4 regions of the Bradyrhizobium sp. ORS 278 genome follow, and region 3 is predicted to be linked to each of the others. Evidence: predicted binding sites of a transcription regulator. Region 3 holds the regulator's gene; each other region holds the start of a gene.
The links. The regulator PhoB, encoded in region 3, activates phosphate uptake and scavenging genes when phosphate is short. The targets are predictions, from matches to a motif close to TGTCATNNANCTGTCAT.
Positions count from the first base shown of each region.

Region 1: the regulator PhoB is predicted to act here: its motif matches at 1,642-1,658, upstream of BRADO_RS27645 (esterase-like activity of phytase family protein).
Region 2: the regulator PhoB is predicted to act here: its motif matches at 2,120-2,136, upstream of ugpB (sn-glycerol-3-phosphate ABC transporter substrate-binding protein UgpB).
Region 4: the regulator PhoB is predicted to act here: its motif matches at 1,944-1,960, upstream of BRADO_RS23660 (UDP-2,3-diacylglucosamine diphosphatase).

Region 1 covers NC_009445.1:6,159,723-6,163,563, forward strand. The annotation lists gene BRADO_RS27635 (DMT family transporter) at 1-545, shown strand, start outside; gene BRADO_RS27640 (DMT family transporter) at 652-1,596, shown strand; gene BRADO_RS27645 (esterase-like activity of phytase family protein) at 1,715-3,070, shown strand; gene BRADO_RS27650 (methyl-accepting chemotaxis protein) at 3,153-3,841, opposite strand, start outside.
Region 2 covers NC_009445.1:117,795-121,635, reverse strand. The annotation lists gene ugpA (sn-glycerol-3-phosphate ABC transporter permease UgpA) at 1-677, opposite strand, end outside; gene ugpB (sn-glycerol-3-phosphate ABC transporter substrate-binding protein UgpB) at 749-2,065, opposite strand; gene BRADO_RS00515 (CaiB/BaiF CoA-transferase family protein) at 2,258-3,460, opposite strand; gene BRADO_RS00510 (organic hydroperoxide resistance protein) at 3,617-3,841, opposite strand, start outside.
Region 3 covers NC_009445.1:1,794,036-1,797,876, reverse strand. The annotation lists gene BRADO_RS07905 (trypsin-like serine protease) at 52-1,368, opposite strand; gene phoB (phosphate regulon transcriptional regulator PhoB) at 1,455-2,162, opposite strand; gene phoU (phosphate signaling complex protein PhoU) at 2,179-2,895, opposite strand; gene pstB (phosphate ABC transporter ATP-binding protein PstB) at 2,926-3,747, opposite strand; gene pstA (phosphate ABC transporter permease PstA) at 3,744-3,841, opposite strand, start outside.
Region 4 covers NC_009445.1:5,289,952-5,293,792, forward strand. The annotation lists gene BRADO_RS23650 (caspase family protein) at 1-54, shown strand, start outside; gene BRADO_RS23655 (threonine/serine dehydratase) at 62-1,051, opposite strand; gene BRADO_RS23660 (UDP-2,3-diacylglucosamine diphosphatase) at 1,108-1,920, opposite strand; gene pyk (pyruvate kinase) at 2,112-3,530, opposite strand; gene BRADO_RS23670 (tartrate dehydrogenase) at 3,686-3,841, opposite strand, start outside.

The DNA of each region.
Region 1 (3,841 bases), 3.1 Mb from region 3:
TGCTGCTGCGCGTGCATCTGACGTTCGCGCAGGCGGTCGGCATCGTGCTGTCGATGATCGGCGTGTTGCTGATCCTCACCCGCGGTCACCCGGCAGCGATCGCCGACATCAGCTTCAACAAGGGCGACCTGATTTTCCTGCTGGCTATGGCGGTGTTCGGCTTCTACTCGGTGCTGACGATCAAGCGGCCGCAGATCCACGGCCTATCGATGGTCGCATTCACCTTCGGCTGTGGTGCCGCAAGCCTGATCCCGCTGTTGATCTGGGAGCTCAACACGCGCCCGGTGATGGCGTTCGACACCCAGAACCTGCTGTCGCTGCTCTACGTCGCGATCTTCCCCTCGACCATCGCCTATCTCTGCTTCAATCGCGGCGTGCTGCTGATCGGCGCCAACCGCGCCGCGCCGTTCTTTCATGTGGTGCCGGTGTTCGGCTCGATCATGGCGTTCGTCTTCCTCGGCGAGCAGCCGCAACTCTTCCACGTGATCGGCTTCGCCCTGGTGCTGGCCGGCGTCTACGCCGCCTCGCGCAAGCAGGCGACGTGAGGGGGATGCCGCGAAACAGCGGCGCTGCATGGCTCCAATTCGTCGCTATTCATTGTACCGCGAGGCGATTTGTCTCACCATGGATGGCCTGACGCCCGAGCCTCCCGTGCCCACCGTATCACATTCCACCACGCCGCTGGCCTGGCTCAACAACCAGCCTTATCTGCTGCTGACGCTGGCCTCGCTGTTCTGGGCCGGCAACATCGTGCTGGCGCGCTATGTCGCCGGCCACGTGCCGCCGCTGACCTTGTCCTGCATCCGCTGGATCGGAACCTTTCTGATGCTATGGCCGTTCGCGCGGGCACATCTCGTGCGCGACTGGCGCACTTTGCTCGCGAGCTGGCCGCTGCTGCTCGTCCTGGCGCTGACCGGCTTCGCCATCAACAACGCGCTGTCCTATTGGGCGATGCAGTATACCCAGGCCCTCAACGGCCTGCTGATCCAATCGTCGGCTCCGCTCTTCGTGGCGTTGTGGTCGCTCGTGCTGTTCGGCGTACGGCTGACGGCGGCGCAGTTCGCCGGCATCGCGATGTCCCTGACCGGCGTGCTGGTGATCCTGCTGCGCGGCGACCTCGGCGCGTTGGCCGCGATCCAGTTCAACCGCGGCGACCTGATGTTCGCCGGCGCGCTGCTGGTGTTCGGCATCTACTCCGCTGTCATGACACGGCGGCCAGCCGTGCATCAGCTGTCGCTGATCTCGTCCTGCACCGCCCTGGGCGCCCTGCTGCTGCTGCCGCTGGCGGCCTGGGAATACACGTCCGGCTTTGTGCTGCAGCTCGATCTCTTGTCGATCCTGACGCTCGGCTACGTCGTGGTGTTCGCCTCGACGCTGGCTTATCTGTCCTTCAACCGCGGCATCAGCCTGATCGGACCGAACCGGGCCGCTCCCTTCCTGCACCTGGTGCCGTTGTTCGGCTCGGTGCTGGCGATCCTCCTGCTCGGCGAGGAGCTCAAGCCGTTCCACCTCGCGGGCTACGCGCTTGTGATCGCCGGCGTGATCATCGCGTCGCGCGTCCCGCTCCGGCAGCCGCATCCGACGCCGAAGCCGTGAGCCTGCGGCAAGACGCCCTTTCTGAGCAGTTCGCCATCATCCGACTGTCATCGAAGTGTCAGCGTCGCGTCAGACGCCCTGTCCACAACGCGCGTGGTTCAAGCTCAGGAGGCTTCCCATGCACCGATATCTGCTTACCACCGTCGCGGTCCTCGCGCTCGGCGCCGGCGCGGCGCTCGCGCAAGGCGAGGGCGAATTCCCGGCGACGCTGGCGGGTCACGCCGTGTTGCCCGCCGAATCCTTCATCGACGCCCCGGCGGATGCGCCGGATGATCTCAAGACGTCCGGCAAGTACACAACCGGCAAGCGTGTCGATACGATCGGCAGCGTGATGGGCAAGTCCTTCGAGCGCCCGACCGGCGTCTCGCTGCCGTTCAAGGGACAGCCGCTGCAAGGTCACTCCGGCATCAAGAAGATGGCCGACGGCACCTTCTGGGTCCTCACCGACAACGGCATGGGCGCGCGTTCCAATTCCCCCGACTCCATGCTTTATCTGAACCATTACAAGATCGACTGGACCAGCGGCAAGGTCGAGCGCCTCGAGACCATCTTCCTGCATGATCCCGACAAGAAGGTGCCGTTCCGCATCGTGCACGAGGACACCGCCAAGCGCTATCTGACCGGATCGGATTTCGACACCGAAGGTTTCCAATTGATCGGTGACAACATCTGGATCGGCGACGAGTTCGGACCCTACATCATCAAGGCCGACAAGACCGGCAAGGTGCTCGCGGTGTTCGAGACGGTGGCCGACGGCAAGCCGGTGCGCTCGCCCGACCATTGGGCCGTGCAGTCGCCGGGCGCGCCCGGAGCGACCTACACGAACGTCAACCTGCGCCGCTCGAAGGGCTTCGAGGGCTTCGCCTCGTCCTCCGACGGCAAGTTCATCTACGGCCTGCTCGAAGGGCCGCTGTGGGACGCCGACAAGAAGGATTGGGAGCGGGTCGACGGCAAGGAAGCCTCGCGCATCCTCGAATTCGACGTCACCGCCGAGAAGTTCACCGGCCGCTACTGGCAGTATGTGTTCGAGCAGAACGGCAACGCCATCGGCGACTTCAACATGATCGATCCGGCCCGGGGCCTGATCATCGAGCGCGACAATGGCGAAGGCACCAGCGACAAGGCCTGTCCGCAGGGCACCCGAGGCGACAATTGTTTTCCGGATGTCGCCAAGTTCAAGCGCGTCTACAAGATCGAGCTGTCCGAGGCCAATGTCGGCAAGCCGGTCCGCAAGATCGCCTATATCGATCTGATGAAGATCAGGGATCCGGACAAGAAGGCGCGCAAGCCGCTCAATGACGGCGTGCTCACCTTCCCGTTCTTCACGATCGAGAACGTCGACCGCGTCGACGATACCCACATCATCGTAGGCAACGACAACAACCTGCCGTTCTCGTCGAGCCGCGATCCCAACAAGGCCGACGACAACGAGTTCGTGCTGCTCGAAGTGGGTGACTTCCTCAAAGCCAAGTAACGGAAGGCAAGTACAGAAGGCAAGTAACCCGCCGCCCTCCGGACCAACGGCGCTGGCGCTGCGACGCCAGCGCCGGTTTTGATCAGGCCGCGCGCACCTTGGCCATGAAGCCGTCGACCGCCTGCTGCAGCAGGCCGGACTGGCTGTCGAGCTCGCGGGCGCTGGCCAGCACCTCGGAGGCCGCCATGCCGGTGGCCTCCGCGGCCTTGGTGACGCCGCCGATATGGGCGCTGATCTCGTTCGAGCCCGCTGCGACGGACTGAATGTTGCGGGCGATCTCGCGCGTCGCGTCGCCCTGCTGCGCGATCGAGGTCGAGATCGAATTGGTGATCTCGCTCATCTGCGCGATGGTCTGTGTGATACCGGTGATGGCGGCGACCGCATCCTGCGTCGAGGTCTGCATCGCGGCGACCTGGGCCGAGATCTCCTCGGTGGCCTTGGCGGTCTGGTTGGCGAGCGCCTTGACCTCAGAGGCGACGACGGCAAAGCCCTTGCCGGATTCTCCCGCGCGGGCCGCCTCGATGGTCGCGTTCAGCGCCAGCAGATTGGTCTGCGCCGCGATCGAGTGGATCAGCTTGACGACCTCGCCGATCTTCTCGGCGCCGGACGATAGCACCTGCACGGTGGCATTGGTACGCTCGGCATCGCCGACCGCCTTGCTGGCGACCTCGCTGGAGCGGGCGACCTGGCGGGAAATCTCGCTGACCGAGCTCGACAGCTGCTCGGCTGCGGAGGCCACGGTGCCGACATTGTCGTTCGCGCTCTGCGTGG
Region 2 (3,841 bases), 1.7 Mb from region 3:
AACACGTAGACGATGTTGACGACCAGCAGGAAGAAGGTGGTCGGCGACAGCAGCGGGAAGATGATGGTCCAGAACCGCCGCAGCGGACCGGCGCCGTCGATCGCGCCCGCCTCGATCACGCTCTTGGGGATCGCCTGCAGGCCTGCGAGGAAGAACAGGAAATTATAGGCCACCTGCTTCCAGACGGCGGCCATGATGATGAGGATCATGGCGTGTGTGCCGTTGAGCAGCGGATTCCAGTCGATGCCCAGCACGCGCAGCGGACGGGCGAGCGTCCCGAGCGTCGGATGGAAGATGAAGAACCACAGCACGCCGGCGACGGCAGGGGCCACCGCATAGGGCCAGACCATCAGCGTCTTGTAGACCGAGCCGCCCTTGAGGTTCTTGTCGGCCTGGGTCGCGAACAGCAGCGCGACGCCGAGCGACAGCACGGTCACCAGCGACGAGAACACCACGGTGGTGCCGATCGCGGTGTAGTATTCCGGCTGGGCCAACAGCGCCTGATAGTTCTCCAGCCCGACGAACTCTGAATTCAGGCCGAACGCATCCTCCTGCAGGAAGGACTGCCGGATCGCCTGGCTGGCCGGCCAGTAGAAGAAGATCAGCGTGATCGCGAGCTGCGGCGCCAGCAGCAGATAGGGCAGCAGCTTGCCTTTGAAGACGACTGACTTTTCCATCGAGGACGCCGCAGGAGGGACGGACGACAGGGCTCCTCCACCTATTGGAGGAGGAGCCCGTCCGGGCGATCTTACTTGGCCGTTTTCTCGAAGCTGCGCAACATCGCGTTGCCCCGCGCGACGGCGGCATCAAGTGCGTCCTTGGCGGTCTTCTTGCCGGCCAGCGCCGCCTCGATCTCCTCGGCCCAGACGTCGCGCATCTGCACCATGTTGCCGAAGCGCAGGCCGCGCGAATTCTCGGTCGGCTCCTTGTTGGTGAGCTCCTTCAGCGGCGTCTGCAGGGTCGGGTTCTTCTCGTAGAAGCCGTCGGCCTTGGTCTTCTCATAGGCCGCCTTGGTGATCGGCAGATAGCCGGATTCCTGATGCAGCTTGGCCTGCCGGTTGGTGTCGGACAGGAAGGTGAAGAACTTGGCGACGCCCTTGTACTCGTCGGCCGACTTGCCGCCCATCACCCACAGCGACGCGCCTCCGATGATCGAGTTCTGCGGGGCGCCCTGGACGTCCGGATAATACGGCATCGGCGCCGAGGTGAAGTCGAACTTCGCTGTGCTCTTGGCGGTGGCGTAGTAGCCGGAGGACGTGAGGAAGATCGCGCATTCGCCGGTGCCGAAGCGGCTTTCGCTCTGGTTGCCGCGGCCGGAATAGTCGTAGGTCTTGTCCTTCTGCAGGTCGATCAGGTTCTGCAGGTGCTTGACCGCGAGCGGCGAATTGAATTCGAGCACCGTGTCGAAACCGTCGAGGCCGTTGGCCTTGGTGCCGATCGGCACGTTGTGCCAGGCGGAGAACTGCTCGATATGCGCCCAGGTCGCCCAGGCGTTGGAGAAGCCGCAGGTCTCGTGCCCGGCCGCCTTCAGCTTCTTCGCCGCGTCGAACACCTCCGGCCAGGTCTTCGGGATCTCGGCGATTCCCGCCTTCTTCAATTCGTCCTTGTTGATCCACATCACCATCGAGGACGAGTTGAACGGAAACGACAGCATGTCGCCCTTCGACGTCGAGTAGTAGCCAGTGATGGCCGGCAGATAGGCCTTCGGATCGAACGGCTCGCCGGCGTCCTTCATCAGCTCGTAGACCGGCTTGATCGCGCCCTTGGCGCTCATCATCGTCGCAGTGCCGACCTCGAACACCTGCAGAATGTGCGGCGCGGTGCCGGCGCGGAAGGCGGCGATGCCGGCGTTCATCGTGTCGGGATAGCTGCCCTTGAAGGTCGGGACGACCTTGTAGTCGCTCTGCGACGCGTTGAAGTCTTCGGCGAGCTTGTTGACGATGTCGTTGTTGCCGCCGGTCATGGCGTGCCACCACTGGATTTCGGTCACAGCGTGTGCGGGCGAAACAGCAAAACCAAAGGTCGCCGAAATCAGGGCGGCAGCAGCCAATTGTCGAAGAGACATCAAAAGGATCCTCCCAGGGAACGTCATCGTCATTGCGGCCGTTAACAGCGCCAGATGACAGTTATGTGAATGTATAGACGTATGGTCCGGCGCGGGAAAGCCGTGACCACCCCTTCGGACAAACGCAGTGAATCACGTGGGGCGTCGCTGCGCTGCGAAGGTGCGGCGCGGCGACAACTCGGTCGGTGATGATCAGCGCTTGCGCTCCGTGCAGACGGTTCCCTGCGCGACCAGCGCGTCGATGTCGCTATCGGAGTAGCCGAACTCGCCGAGCACATCGCGCGCGTGCTGGCTGAATTTCGGCGGCGTCGAGCGCAGGCTCGGCTTGGTGCGTTCGAGCCGGATCGGCGAAGCGACGCCCTTGTACCAGTCCTTCTCGATGACATCGCCGCGGTGGAACGTGTGCGGGTTGGTCAGCGCCTGATCGATCTTCTGCACCGGTCCCGCGGGCAGGCCGGCGGCGAGCAGCCGATCGCACAGCGGCTCGGCCTCGAACTGGCTGAACACGGCGGCGAGCTCGGCGCGCAGCGCCTCGCGATTGGCGACGCGGTCCTTGTTGCGGGCGAAGCGCGGATCGGTGCCGAGCTCGGGGCGGCCGATCTCACGCGCGAGCTTGCGGAAGGTGCCGTCATTGCCGACGCCGATGAAGATGTCGTCGGTCTTCGTGGGGAAGATCGCGTAGGGAACGAGGTTCGGATGCTCGTTGCCGGTCAGTGACGGCGGCTTGCCGTGCATGAAGTAGTTCGCGGTATGCGGATGCATGATCGCGAGGCCGGTCTCGTACAGGGTGACCTCGAGGAACTGGCCTTGTCCCGAGCGTTGCCGCTCCGACAGCGCCATCAGGATGCCAATGGCGGCATAGAGTCCCGTGGTGATGTCGACCAGCGGCACGCCGATCCGCATCGGGCCGCTCTCGGGCGAACCGGTCGCCGCGATCATGCCGGTCATCGCCTGGATGATCGCATCATAGCCGGGATTGCCGCCGCGTGGACCGTCGGCGCCGAAGCCGCAGATGCGGCAATGCACGAGCTTTGGGAATTTCTCGCGCAGCACGTCGCTGCCGATCCCCCATTTTTCCAGCGTGCCCGGCTTGAAGTTCTCGATCAGCACATCGGCCGTTTCGAGCATCTTCAACAAGACGACCCGGCCGCCCTCGGAGGCGAGGTCGAGGCCGATCGAGCGCTTGTTGCGGTTGATGCCGACGAAGTAGGCCGCGTCCTCGTCGTGGAAGGGAGGGCCCCAGTCGCGCACCTCGTCGCCGGCGGGCGGCTCGACCTTGATCACGTCGGCGCCGTGATCGGCCAGGATCTGCGTGCAATAGGGGCCGCCGAGCACGCGCGTGAGATCGATCACGCGCAATCCGGCCATGGCGCCGGGAGCAAATTGAGGGGTCATCGGGATGATCGCGAGGTTGGTGTCAACTCGCGGTCATTAAGCATTGCCGCAGCGCTTGCGCAAACGCGCCGCCGCGGAGGCAGCCGCGCGAAAAGGCGAGAACTGCGCTGCGGCAGAGCGCGCCGGGGCAGCCCTGCCGCAGGACGGAATTCAACCTCAGACGACGGTCAGCTTGACGTCGACATTGCCGCGGGTGGCGTTGGAGTAGGGGCACACCTCGTGCGCCTTGGCGACCAGCGCCTCGGCATCAGCCTTGGCAAGACCGGGCAGCGAGACCGCGAGCTCGGCGGTGATGCCGAATCCGCCTTCGGAGCGCGGACCGATGCCGACCGTCGAGGTCACCGAGGCATCGGCCGGAACCTTCGGGCCGCCCTGCGAGGC
Region 3 (3,841 bases):
GCACAAACATTGACCAGCCCATGTCCAACTCTTTCCCTCCCCGCCCTCCTCTCACCGCGCCGAGGCGCTCTGCGCCGCGATCTCGCGCCGCACGGTCGCCTCGAACTGGCTTGCAGGCGCGGCGAACATCAGCCTCGTCTCTTCGTGGAACGCCGAGAAGATGCCGACCACGACCGGTTCGCCGTTGATCTCGGCGAGAATCGGGGAGCCCGAATAGCCGAAATTGGCGAGGCAATGGACGGTCAGCAGCTTCGCATCCTTGGTCATGCCGGCGCTGCAATTGCGCTGGCCGGTCGGCGAATAGCGCCGCTCCTGGCCGTAGCCGATCTCGGAGATCGTGCCCGCCTGGGTCGCGGCCGCAAGCTCGTCGCGGCTCACGGCCCTTACCGCCACCGGCCTGGACGGCAGCGCATCCTTCAGGATGATCAGCGCCCAATCCGCCGGCGAACGGTCGGCCGACCATTGGTCGTGCTGAGTCGGGATGAAGTCCGGCGCGACAATCAGCTTGTCGGCGACTGAGGAGGCGGCGGGGGTGCCTTTGTTCAGGCCCGCCAGAAAATGGACATTGCCCGGACTCACCTGAGCCAGACCGTTGAAGACGCAGTGCGCCGCCGTCAGCACGACGCGGGGAGCCACCAAGGTGCCGGTACACGAGCCTCCCGTGCTGTATTGCGCCTGGGTCACGACACCGATCGACGATGCCGGCCAGGAGGTGGGATCGACGACATCACCGAAGTGCCGGTCGAGGCCGAGCAGCTGCTCGGGGCGCGGATTGGCAATGCCGGCATCCGCCGCTTCCGGCTTCGGCCTCCACGCCGCGATGATCTGCTCGGCCTGACGCCGCTGTGCGTCGCTAAGCTTGATACGCTGGATCTCGCGGCCGGCCGACCTTACGCCGTTGCGGCCGGCCATCACCAGCCAGGCATAACCCTGCACGACATCCTGGGACATGACCCGGCCGTCGAGCATCATCAGGCCGAGCATGTATTGCGATTGGGCGAAGCCTTGGGCGGCGGCGCGGTTGAACCAGCGCGCGGCTTCGCCGTGATCGCGAGCGGCGCCTTCGCCGTTGAAATAGGCGATGCCCAGATAATGCTGGGCGATGGCGAGCCCCTGATCGGCGGCCTTGCGGTACCAGACCAGCGCCTCCGTCTGGTTGCGCGCGACGCCGACGCCGAAGGCCTGCATGAAGCCGACATCGAATTGTGCCCGCGCGTCGCCCTTGACGGCGAGCGGCTGGAGCCTTCGCAACGCCACCGCGGGCTGTCCATTCGCCGCCGCGGCGACGGCCTCCTCGAGCTCGGCGGCCGCGGCGCTAGTCGCAGCCGCGAGCAACAACGTCAAAAAGATGGCGAGCGTCTTGATCATTGTGTCTGCCGAGGCCCGACCATGATGATGGGAACGCCATCACACATGATCAAGACGGCAGCGGCGTGACCGCGCAGACCGCGCGATCAGGCCTGCTCAGACTTGGCGAACCGGTCGTCGAGCGCATAGCCGGCGCCGCGGACGGTGCGGATCGGATCCTGCTCGCGGCCGGGATTGAGCAGCTTGCGCAGCCGGCCGATGTGGACGTCGACCGTGCGCTCGTCGATATAGATGTCGCGGCCCCAGACGCTGTCGAGCAGCTGCTCGCGGCTGAACACGCGGCCGGGATGCTCCAGGAAGAACTCGAGCAGGCGATATTCGGTCGGGCCGAGATCGATCGGCCGGCCCGACCGCGCCACGCGGCGCTTCTCGCGATCGAGCTCGATGTCGCCATAGGACAGCACGGTCGCCAGCCGCTCCGGGCTGGCGCGCCGCAGCAGGCCCTTCACACGCGCCAAGAGCTCCGGCACCGAGAACGGCTTGACGATGTAGTCATCGGCGCCGGTCGCAAGACCGCGCACGCGCTCGCTCTCCTCGCCGCGCGCCGTCAGCATGATGATCGGCAGCTGCTTGGTCTCGGACCGCGCCCGCAGCCGCCGGCACAGCTCGATCCCTGAGAGGCCCGGCAGCATCCAGTCGAGCACGACCAGATCGGGAATGCGCTCCTTCAGCCGCGTGTCGGCCTCGTCGCCGCGCGCCACGGTCTCGACCTCGTAGCCTTCGGCTTCGAGGTTGTAGCGCAGCAGCGTCGTCAGCGCCTCCTCGTCCTCAACCACCAGAATTCGCGCGCCCATGTCGGAATCGTCTTTCTCAGTTGCCGGGGATCGTGGTCGCAAAACTGGTCATGTCGCCCTTGGGGCGCTTGTCCATGATCTGCTGGCCCTCGATCATATAGAACACCGTCTCGGCGATGTTGGTGGCGTGATCGCCCATCCGCTCGATGTTCTTGGCGCAGAACATCAGATGGATGCAGAACGAGATGTTGCGCGGGTCTTCCATCATGTAGGTGAGGAGCTCGCGGAACAGCGAGGTGCAGATCGCGTCGACCTCCTCGTCGCCTTTCCACACCGTCATAGCCGCCGGCAAATCGTGCGCCGCATAGGCATCCAGCACCGTCTTGACCTGCGACTGAACGAGGTCGGTCATGTGCTCCAGGCCGCGGATCAGCTTCAGCGGATGAAAGTCGCTCTCCAGCGCGGCGACGCGCTTGCCGATGTTCTTGGCGAGGTCGCCGATCCGCTCCAGATCGGTGGCGACGCGCATCGCACCGACGATCTCGCGCAGGTCGACGGCCATCGGCTGGCGGCGGGCGATCGTGAGCACCGCGCGCTCCTCGATGACGCGCTGCAGCTTGTCGACCTCCGCGTCACCGGCGACCACCTTCTGGCCGAGCGCCACGTCGCGCCGCACCAGCGCGTCGACGGAATCGACGATCAGCCGTTCGGCAAGGCCGCCCATCTCCGCCACCAGGCGGGTCAGATCCTGCAGATCGCTGTCGAACGCCTTGGCGGTATGTTCACTGGCCATGATGATCTCCTGAGGGCATTGCTGTCGGCGTCAGCCGAACCGGCCGGTGATGTAATCCTGGGTCCGCCGATCGCTCGGCGAGGTGAATATCTTGCTGGTGTCGTCGAACTCGATCAACTCGCCGAGATACATGAAGGCGGTCTTGTCGGAGACGCGCGCCGCCTGCTGCATGTTATGAGTCACGATCGCGATCGTATAGTTCTCCGAGAGCTCCTGGATCAGCTCCTCGACCTTGGCGGTGGAAATCGGGTCGAGCGCCGAGCACGGCTCGTCGAACAGGATGACCTCTGGACGCACGGCGACCGTGCGGGCGATGCACAGGCGCTGCTGCTGGCCGCCGGACAACGACAGGCCGGAGGCGTTCAGCTTGTCCTTGACCTCGTTCCACAATGCGCCGCCGCGCAGCGCCTTCTCGACGCGGTCGTCCATCTCGGACTTCGAGATCTTCTCATAGAGGCGGATGCCGAAGGCGATGTTCTCGTAGATCGTCATCGGGAACGGCGTCGGCTTCTGGAACACCATGCCGACCCGCGCGCGCAGCAGGTTGAGGTCGAGCTTGGGGTCGAGAATGTTGGTGTTGTCCAGCATCAGCTGGCCGACCGCGCGCTGGCCCGGATAGAGGTCGTACATCCGGTTGAAGATGCGCAGCAGGGTCGACTTGCCGCAGCCGGACGGGCCGATGAACGCTGTGACCCGATTGGTGCCGAGCGCGAGGTTGATGTTCTTCAGCGCGTGGTGGTCGCCGTAGTAGAAGTTGAGGTTGCGCGCGGTCACTTTGGCCGGCGCCTCCGGCAGCGACTTCGGAGGAATGGCGGCCGTCGGGCTGCTCACGGAGACGGACATGTCGGTCATTTCGAGCTCCTCTCGGCGCCAAGGATGCGCGCGCCGATGTTCAGGGCCAGGACGGTCAAGGTGATGAGAAGAGCGCCGCTCCAGGCCAGCTGCT
Region 4 (3,841 bases), 3.5 Mb from region 3:
GGACCGCGTCCGGGAGGCGGAGGTTTTTCGCGGGGTGGCCTCGGCTTCCACTGAGGCCAGGTCAGGCGATCAGCATGGCATAGAGATCGGCATCGACATTGCCGCCGGAAAGAACGATCACCACCGTCTTGCCTGCAACATCGAGCCGCCCCGCCAGCAAGGCCGCCAGCCCGACCGAGCCGCCGGGCTCGACGACGAGCTTCAGCTCACGGAAGGCGAAGCCGACCGCGCGGCCGACCTCCTCATCCGACGCCTCGACCGCAGCGGACAACAGCTTGCTGTTGATGGCGAAGGTGATCTCGCCGGGGATCGCCGCCATCAGCGCATCGCAGATGGTGCGTCCCTTCGCGTCGTGCGCCTCGCGATGGCCAGCACGCAGCGAGCGGGCGTGGTCATCGTATCCCTTGGGCTCGGCGACGATCATCTGGGCTTGCGGATAGCGCGCCTTCACCGCCGTCGACACGCCTGCGAGCAAACCGCCTCCCGAGGCGGGAACGATGACGACATCGGGCGACAGGCCAAGTACCGCAAGATCTTCCGCGATCTCGCGGCCGACGGTGCCCTGCCCGGCAATGACATAGGGATCGTCATAGGGCGGCACCACGGTCGAGCCGCGCTTGCCGGCGATCTCGCGGGCAATCGCCTCTCGGTCTTCACGGTCGCGATCATACAGCACGACATCGGCCCCGAAGGCCTTGGTGCGCTCGCGCTTGGCGACCGGAGCATCGGACGGCATCACGATGGTCGCATGCATCCCGAGCAGCGTTGCGGCATGCGCGACGCCCTGGGCGTGATTGCCCGAAGAAAAGGCGACGACACCATTCGCCCGCGACGATTCGGGAATTGATGCCAGCTTGTTGTAGGCGCCGCGGAACTTGAACGAGCCGGTGCGTTGCAGCACCTCGGGCTTCACGAACACGTTCGCCTTGAGCTGCTCGTTGAGCACCGGGGCTGGCAGCAGCGGGGTCCGCACCGCCACCGGCGCGAGAACCCGGGCCGCCGCATCGATGTCGGCGGCGGTCACGGGCGGGATCGGGGCATGAGCTGTCATGTGCTCAATTTACCGCGCCCGGTCGCTGCGAGGCAAGGGAGCCCGCTCGCTTGCTCTCAGGCCGCGCGGGCCGCCAGTTGCGGAACCGGCGCCGGCTGCTTCAGCGGATCGGTCCAGGTCAGGATCTCGAACCTTCCGTCCTCGTGCTCGACCAGCGCGGTGCAGCTCTCGACCCAATCGCCGCAGTTCATGTAGCGGATGCCGTCCTGGTCGCGGATCACGGCGCAATGGATATGGCCGCAGATCACGCCGTCGGCGCCATGCCGCCGCGCCTCGGCCGCGAGCGCCGTCTCGAACGCGCCAATGTAGTTCACCGCGTTCTTGACCTTCTGCTTGGCCCATTGCGACAGCGACCAATAGGGCACGCCGAACATGCGGCGGAAGAAGTTGACCAGACGGTTCATCTGGATCGCGAAGTCATACGCCTTGTCGCCGAGATGGGCGAGCCAGCGGGCGTTCTGGACGACGAGATCGAAGATGTCGCCGTGAATGACCAGGTAGCGCTTCCCGTCGGTGCCGGTGTGGACGATGTTCTCGACGACGTCGATGCCGCCGAAATGCGTGCCGTAATAGCCCCGGAGGAACTCGTCGTGGTTGCCGGGCACGTAGACGATCTTGGCGCCCTTGCGCGCCTTGCGCAGCATCTTCTGCACGAGATCGTTGTGCGACTGCGGCCAGTGCCAGCTCGATTTGAGCGCCCAGCCGTCGATGATATCGCCGACCAGATAGATCGTATCGGCATCGTGATGGCGCAGGAAATCGACGAGGAGATTGGCCTGCGAGCCGCGGGCTCCGAGATGAACATCGGAGATGAACAACGTCCGAAAGCGCTTCGTCGGGCTTTCTTCACCAGCAGTCTCGAGTCCCATGCGCGCCCACCTAACAGTCCCTGATGACAAGGCGATGACGAACGCCGCACCGGCAGAACCCATCCTGCCGGATCGCGACTGACATCGTTCGCATGACGACTCACGATGTCCTCGCCACTGCCCCGCGATACCAGCGGGGTGCGACAATCAGGCGACAAGCGGGCGGCGCATACAGGGAATTCGGCTGCCTCCTATCTGGGCACGGTGACGACGCGTAGATTGTTGGTGGTGCCGGCCTGCGCGAACGGGATGCCGGCGACGACGACCAGCAGATCGCCCTTGTCGGCGAACTCCTCCTGGACCGCGAAAAACGTCGCGCGCTCGACCATCTCCTCATAGCTCTGCACGTCCTGCGACAGCACGCTGTGCGCGCCCCACAACAGGCACATCCGCCGCGAGGTGTCCTCGTTCGGCGTGATCGCAAGGATCGGCAGGCTCGGCCGCTTGCGCGCGACGCGCGAGGCCGAGGTACCGCTCGACGTGTAGGCCACGATCGCCTTGGCATGGATCGCCGAGGCGAGATCGGCCGCGGCGGTCGCCACCGCATGCGGCGGCGTCTGCTCCTCGTCGGGCTGCGTCGCCTGGATAATCGAGGCGTACATCTTGTGCTTCTCGGTCGACTTGATGATGCTGTCCATCATCGCCACGGCCTCGCGCGGATACTGGCCGCTGGCCGATTCCGCCGACAGCATCACCGCATCGGCGCCGTCATAGATCGCGGTCGCGACGTCGGAGACTTCCGCGCGCGTCGGCGTGGGTGTGGCGACCATCGAGTCCAGCATCTGCGTCGCGACGATCACCGGCTTCACCGCGAGCCGGCAGGCGCGCACCAGCTCCTTCTGCTTGCCCGGCACATCCTCATTCGGAATTTCGACACCGAGATCCCCGCGCGCCACCATGATCGCATCCGACAGCTGGATGATGTCGTCGATGCGGTCGAGCGCGGCAGGCTTCTCGATCTTGGACATGATGCCGGCGCGGCCGTCGATGAGCCCCCTCGCCTCGATCACGTCGGATGGCTTCTGCACGAAGGACAGCGCGACCCAGTCGACGCCGAGGTCGAGGCCGAACGTAAGATCGGAACGATCCTTCGCGGTCAGCGGCGACAGTTCGAGGATCGTGCCGGGCAGGTTGACGCCCTTGTGATTGGAGATCGCGCCGCTGACGATCACCTTGGCTTCGATCCAGTCGTCGCCGAGCCCGGTGACACGCACGCGCACGCGGCCGTCGTCGATCAGAAGATCGTGACCGGGCGCGACCGCCGCAAAGATCTCCGGATGCGGCAACGGAATCGACGTCTTGTCACCCTCGGTCCCATTCAACACAAATCGAATCGTCTCGCCCGCTTCGACCTGGATCTTCTTGTCGCGCAGGGTACCGACGCGGATCTTCGGTCCCTGCAGATCCATCAGGATGCCGATCGGACGCTGCACGTCCTTTTCCAGCGCGCGGATCGCGGCATGAACCTTGGCGTGATCAGCCTGCGTGCCGTGGCTGAAGTTGAGACGGAACGTATCGACACCGGCGAGGAACAGCTCCTTCAGCATGTCAGGAGAATTGCTGGCGGGACCGACGGTCGCGACGATCTTGGCTCGACGGTGACGACGCATGATGTGTCCTTTCTCCCCAACCCAGATATCGCGTCTCTATGACGCGCATGCCTTGAGCATGCGTGGACGCAGCGGAAGCGGCTGTATACGCCCCGCGGCGTCCATTGCAAGCGGTTCGCACAACACGCTCGGATTGCACGAGAAGGAGGCACCCGTCAGACGTTGGAGCCATGGATTGCGTCGATCACGGCGTCCGTCACCTCCTTGGTTGTCGCCTTGCCGCCGACATCGGGCGTCAGGACGCCCGCTGCACACACCTTCTCCACCGCGGCCATCAGTCTCGCGGCAGCGTCCTTCTCACCGAGATGCTC